2 regions of the Cytobacillus sp. FSL K6-0129 genome follow, and region 2 is predicted to be linked to the other one. Evidence: riboswitches for the same ligand, from Rfam matches in the RefSeq annotation. Region 2 holds a riboswitch; the other holds the start of a gene.
What was found. A riboswitch is a leader RNA that binds a small molecule or an ion and turns the genes downstream of it on or off. The one in region 2 is predicted to bind S-adenosylmethionine.
Positions count from the first base shown of each region.

Region 1: it holds a riboswitch for S-adenosylmethionine, as region 2 does, so the genes downstream of both, MHI57_RS21810 (methionine ABC transporter ATP-binding protein) here and MHI57_RS15690 (bifunctional homocysteine S-methyltransferase/methylenetetrahydrofolate reductase) in region 2, are expected to answer to the same signal.

Region 1 covers NZ_JBBOXM010000001.1:4,274,754-4,278,172, forward strand. Annotated here, with positions in the region: gene MHI57_RS21805 (CotH kinase family protein) at 1-912, shown strand, start outside; SAM riboswitch class I at 1,005-1,111, shown strand; gene MHI57_RS21810 (methionine ABC transporter ATP-binding protein) at 1,195-2,208, shown strand; gene MHI57_RS21815 (methionine ABC transporter permease) at 2,198-2,863, shown strand; gene MHI57_RS21820 (acyl-CoA dehydrogenase family protein) at 2,974-3,419, shown strand, end outside.
Region 2 covers NZ_JBBOXM010000001.1:3,158,481-3,161,899, forward strand. Annotated here, with positions in the region: gene MHI57_RS15690 (bifunctional homocysteine S-methyltransferase/methylenetetrahydrofolate reductase) at 1-1,354, opposite strand, end outside; SAM riboswitch class I at 1,461-1,573, opposite strand; gene rpsJ (30S ribosomal protein S10) at 1,932-2,240, shown strand; gene rplC (50S ribosomal protein L3) at 2,277-2,906, shown strand; gene rplD (50S ribosomal protein L4) at 2,931-3,419, shown strand, end outside.

The DNA.
Region 1 (3,419 bases), 1.1 Mb from region 2:
TGGGACTATAATATGGCATTTGGCGGCTTTGGAGTAGGTATGGGTGGCGGAGGACGCATGAACGGAGATTCTTCAATCGCTGAAGAAAACCAAAACAAAAATCAAAATCAGGAACAACAAGGTCTAGCACCAGGAGAAGGTGGGCAAGGTGAGGATGAACAAGGTCAAGTTCACCAAGCTGAAATGGGGAACTTCGATGGTGGCATGGGAAATAGTAATTTAATGAGTGAAGATACGATTAATTTCAGTATTTCCGAACCTGTAGCTGGTACTTCTTTAGATGAGAGGCCTTTACTTAATGCTTTATTGGCAAATGATGAATTTAAAAAGCAATATGAAGCATACCTTGAAAAGATTGCCGAAGAATATATGACAAAAGAGTCTTACCAAAATACAACTACACAAATTAGTACATTGATTCTTCCTTATGTAGAACAGGATCCTACCAAGTTTTATACAACAGAAGAATTTCTACAAGCAGTGCAAGGTGATGAGAGTTTACCAGCATTTGCTGAGGCGAGATCAGAATCGATACTTGCTCAGCTTTCAGGTGAATTAGAAGTAGAATCACAAGCTTCTGAAGTCAATAACATGTTCCCTAGCCGAGCAGGTGGTGATGACCAGGAAGGTCAAGAAAGAGGAGAAGTATTCCAACCGCCAAACGGTAATGAAGGAAACATTGATGGTGAAATGCCTGAACGTCCGCAAGGCAATGGAGACTTTCCGCAGGAAGGAGATTTTGAGACACCAGAAGGGTTTGAAGGTATGCCTGGTGGTGAGGGACGTGGACAAGAAGAGCAACCTAGTACAGTAAAGTTCAAAACGTCAGCAATCATCTTGTATGTGGGTCTAATCACAGCTTTATTAGGAACAACTTTTTTTATCTTCTTGTTTAAACGAAGAGGAAGATAAGTAAATGCATAAATAATCAAAATACTATTGACAATTAATTCAATACCCGATAAAATTTCCTTTATCAAAGCAACACATTAAATTTAATATGATTCTTATCGAGAGAGACTGAGGGACCAGGCCCGAAGATGTCCGGCAACCTCCTTTTAAAGGGAAGGTGCTAAATCCTGCAGAATGATTTCATTCTGAAAGATAAGGTTTAATAACAATCATTTGTTGAGCCTCTTTCAAAGTGAAAGAGGCTCATTTTATGTTGTAGAGGATTTAGGGAGGGTGAGGTAAATGATTGAAGTCAATCATTTAGTGAAAATTTATAAAAGCAAAAAGAAGCAAGTAATAGGGGTTGACAATGTATCCCTTTCTATTAAAGAAGGGGAAATATACGGGATTATTGGCTATAGTGGAGCAGGGAAAAGTTCTTTATTACGCTGTCTAAATTTATTGGAGAGACCGACATCTGGTGAAGTGAAAATTGATGGCGTTGATTTAACATCTTTAACAAGTAAAGAATTAAGAAAAGCAAGGCAGAAGATAGGTATGATTTTTCAGCATTTTTATTTAGCGAGTTCGAAGACAGTGTATGAGAATATTGCCTTTGCTTTAAAAGCGGCAGGTAAAAGCCCGAAAGAAATAGATATCAGGGTGAAAGAACTATTAGAATTAGTGGGTTTAGCAGATAAAATTCATCAGTATCCCACACAATTAAGTGGTGGTCAAAAGCAAAGGGTAGGAATAGCCAGAGCACTCGCTAATGATCCAAAGGTTTTACTTTGCGATGAAGCCACGTCAGCTCTAGACCCTAAAACAACAAAATCAATCCTGAACTTATTAAAATCAATTAATAAAAAGCTAGGATTAACCATCGTACTTATCACTCATGAGATGGAAGTAGTCAAAGAGATTTGTCATAGGTTAGCTGTTATGCAAGATGGAAAGGTCATAGAAGAGGGACCGGTGTATGATATATTTGCGAATCCAATTGAACCACTTACAAAGGATTTCATTCAGAGTGTTCTTCAATTTGACTTACCACAACAATTGATTGAAAACAGGAAGGGAACAATCATTAAGATTCAATTTAAAGGTGCAATAGCAGAAGAATCTGTTGTTTCTGAACTGTTCCAAACATTCAAAGTAAAAGGAAATATTCTTCACGGCAAGATTGAATATATTCAAGAAGTACCTCTTGGTATTTTTATTATGGAGTTGACTGGCGAAATACCTGAAATAGAAAGAGCTATACAATATATTCAAGAAAGAACACAGAATTTGGAGGTAGTTGAACATGTTGCTTGAGTCCATTCAGGCGTTACTTCCTGAACTAAATACAGCTGTATTACAAACAATTTATATGGTCGCCATTTCTTTAGTTGCGGCACTTATACTAGGTCTTCCACTAGGGATCTTATTATTCGTTACAGACGAAGGATTGTTCTTAAAGAATAGATTTGTAAATGCTGTTACCGGTTGGATTGTCAATTTGATCCGCTCTATTCCTTATATTATTTTGTTAGTAGCTCTATTGCCGTTAACAAAATTAATTGCAGGTTCAACTATTGGTCCTACAGCGGCTTCTGTTTCATTATCTGTAGCAGCGATTCCGTTTTTTGCAAGATTGGTAGAAACATCCTTAAGAGAAATAGATAAAGGAGTCATTGAATCTGCAGTAGCAGTAGGCGCTTCCCCTTGGATGATAATTAAGGAAATTCTTGTCCCAGAAGCGAAACCTGGAATTGTTCAAGGTTTAACGATTACGACTATTAGTTTAATTGGTTATTCAGCAATGGCAGGTATTATTGGCGGCGGTGGTATTGGTGATTTAGCGATACGTTTCGGTTACTATCGCTATGATAATGTCATTATGATTACGACAGTAATTGTCCTCGTTGTATTGGTGCAAATCATTCAAATTGGTGGGGATAAATTAACTAAATATGTAGATAAGAGATAATAAATTCAAACGATAGATATAGTAAAGGGGATGGAGCCTTTACTATATCTATTTATCCTAATGATTGAGTATTAAAGAGAAGATGGAAACAGACGGGGAGGAAGGATTCTATGAGCACGATAACAGCTTCATCTAAGGAAGCGTATTTAGCTGAACAACTCGCTCGACCATTTATTAAGACGGCTCAACAAGAAGAATTATTTCATAAAGCTACGATATTAGCAGAAGGATTTAGTAAGAGGGCGCAAAAGATTGATGAAAATGCAGAATTCCCTTTTGAAAATTTTGAAGAATTAAAACAATCAAATTACTTAAGTTTAACGATTCCGAAAGAATATGGTGGTAAAGAGATTTCCTTATATGAATATTTCTTAATACAAGAAAGGATTGCCCAAGGTGATGCGTCTACGGCTTTATGTATTGGTTGGCACTTAGGTGTTATCTATGATTTAAGGGTTAAACGGAAATGGAAGGAAGAACAGTTTGCCAAGTTATGTGAAATGGTTATCAAAGATAATAAATTGATTAACCGCTGTGCAACTGAGGTAGCAACTGG
Region 2 (3,419 bases):
AAGGGGAAATTCCTTCATTAAATTGTTTAATCATTTCTATTAATTCAAAGGAAGATAAATCAAACACAGATGAAGCGCCTGGGAAATTACCAACTCTTGCCGGATCCCCTGTAATGGCTAAAATATCATGCAATCCCAATGTATGAAGACCCATGAGATGTGATTGTAAGCCGATTAAATTTCGATCTCTACAGGAGAGGTGGACAAGTGGTCGAACGTTTGTATCCTTTTGGATGATATGTGCTAGGGCTTCATTTGCGATTCGTGGTGTCGCAAGAGAGTTATCTGCGAGTGTGATTGCATCAACCCCAGCATCTTTTAAGGCTCTGGCACCTTCAAAAAATTTAGCAGTTGATAGCTTCTTAGGTGGGTCTAGTTCGACGATGATGGTGCGTTTTTTTTGTACAAGTGTCTCTAACGGGGTATTGGTGCGTTCGATTGTAATTCTCTCTATTTTAGGTTTCCTTTTATTTGTTACTTGTTTTTCAATAATAGGTACAGCATGCCTAACTTCGTCTGCAAATGCTTTAATATGGCCAGGTGTCGTTCCGCAGCAACCACCAAGCAGTCGAACACCTTGCTTAAGGAAGGACTTCGCTGATTTTCTAAAATAGTCTTCACTCTCCTTATATTGAATCGTACCATCGATATAGGCCGGTAGACTCGCGTTAGGATATGCAGAGAGAAACGCGTGCTGAGGTAATTCAACGGAGGAGAGTGTCTCTAACATATGATGTGGACCTAAACGGCAGTTTACCCCGACAACATCTGCCCCTTTAGCTTCTAACCTTTTTAAGGCGTCATTAATTAACGTCCCATTTTGTAATATAGCGATTTCTTGTAAAGACACTTGGGCAATTATAGCTATATCCGTTTCTTTCCGGGCAATAGAGAGAACCGTTTCTAATTCTTCTAAATCATAATATGTTTCAAGAAGGAGCCCATCTACGCCTTCTAACAATAAGCAGTATAGCTGTTCACGAAAGTTACTTTTAATTTCATCTAGAGGAATAGAGAGGGGGTTTAATCCTCGTACACCTCCAATTGTGCCAAGCACATATGCCTGGTGCTGTTGAATACTAGATCGTGCCAGTTTTACAGCCGCACTATTAATCTCTTTGACTGAATCCTCTAGGCCATACCGTTTCAATTTTAAATAATTCGCAGCATAGGAATTTGTTTGAATTAAATCAGCACCTGCATGGAGATAGGCTTGATGAATGTGCTGAATTTGTTCCGGTGCTGAGAGGTTTAACTCTTCAAAACATGTATCCGTACCATAAGAATAAAGAAGTGTTCCTATCGCACCGTCAGCAATTAATACTTGGTTCTTCATTTTTTCAAGGAAGTTCAAAGGTCTCACTCCTTCAATTCATATTTTGTTGAATTCAATGGATGAGAAGCCAAAGAGAAAATAAAAAAGGCCCTCAAGAAGAAGGCCTATTATTATCATAGTCATCTTCTCATCTTTCAAGCGTATAGCTTGTAGGAATTAGCACCTTTTCAATAGTGTTCACTATTGATGGTTGCTGAGGTGTCATCGGGCCTATCCCTCAACCTCTCATGATAAGAAATAAAAAATATTTTATTGACTAAAATTTACATGAATGAGTCTATGTTTGTCAAATAAAAATTTAGAAAATTTAAAAATAAGTAATTAAGTAAGCGTTTTTTTAGAAAATGATGTAAAGAGGAAGATATACTTGAAAACACTATTAACAGCAGTTATAATGTTAAAAGTGTGCAGAACAGAGAGAAACGCAATCAATAGTTGCATTTGTTATGTCTTTTCTGTATAATAGACAATGTTGGTCTTTGACTGCGATGAAGTGAAAGGTTGCTGACACACCCGGCCGCTTTGCCATGGCGAGTGTGTGGGAAATTTTCACGGAGAATGTCTATATGAAAATAGGCGAAAAGGAGGGAAAATAATGGCAAAACAAAAAATTCGTATTCGTTTAAAAGCTTATGATCACAGAATTCTTGATCAATCTGCTGAAAAAATCGTTGAAACTGCAAAACGCTCTGGTGCGGCTGTATCTGGTCCAATCCCATTGCCAACTGAAAAGTCAGTTTACACAATTCTTCGTGCGGTGCATAAATATAAAGATTCTCGTGAGCAATTCGAAATGCGTACACACAAACGTTTAATCGACATCATTAATCCAACACCACAAACAGTCGATTCATTAATGCGTTTAGACTTACCATCTGGTGTTGATATCGAAATTAAACTTTAATTAATACATTAAAACAATCTAGGAGGTGTGACTGAAATGACCAAAGGAATCTTAGGAAGAAAGATTGGTATGACTCAAGTATTTGCTGAAAACGGTGATCTTATCCCGGTAACAGTGGTTGAAGCTACTCCAAACGTTGTTCTTCAAAAGAAATCAGTTGATACTGATGGATACGAAGCAATCCAAATCGGTTTTGAAGATAAACGCGAAAAGCTTTCAAACAAACCGGAAAAAGGACACGCTGCTAAAGCTGATACTACTCCTAAGCGCTTCGTTCGCGAATTACGCGGAGCTGACTTAGCTGAGTATGAAGTTGGTCAGGAAGTCAAAGTTGATATTTTCGCTGAAGGTGAAAAAATTGATGTAACAGGAATTTCAAAAGGTAAAGGTTTCCAAGGTGCAATTAAACGCCACGGACAATCTCGCGGACCAATGGCACACGGTTCACGTTACCACCGTCGCCCAGGTTCAATGGGTCCTGTTGCTCCAAACCGCGTATTTAAAGGTAAACTATTACCTGGTCGCATGGGCGGAGAACAAATCACAGTACAAAACCTTGAAATCGTAAAAGTAGATGCAGAACGCAATCTTCTATTAGTAAAAGGTAATGTACCTGGCTCTAAAAAAGCGCTTCTAAAACTAGTAAGTGCGGTTAAAGCAAAGTAATAACCCGGAAAGGAGGAAGTAAGAATGCCTAAAGTTGCATTATTAAACCAAAGTGGTTCACAAGTTGGCGATATTGAGCTGAACGACTCAATCTTTGGTATCGAGCCAAACAACCACGTGATGTTTGAAGCTGTTATTATGCAAAGAGCTTCTCTACGTCAAGGAACTCATAAAACTAAAATTCGTTCTGAAGTAGCTGGCGGAGGACGTAAACCATGGCGTCAAAAAGGCACAGGTCGTGCTCGTCAAGGTTCAATTCGTTCACCACAATGGCGCGGAGGCGGTACTGTATTTGGTCCTGTACCACGCAGCTATAGCTATAAATTACCTAAAAAAGTTCGTCGCTTAGCTATCAAATCAGCGTTATCTACTAAAGTTGCGGAAGAGAACATTCTAGTATTAGAAACACTATCTTTCGAAGCTCCAAAAACAAAAGACTTTAAAGGTCTACTTAAAGGTCTTTCTGTAGATTCTAAAGCATTAATCGTAACTGCAGACATCGATGAAAACGTA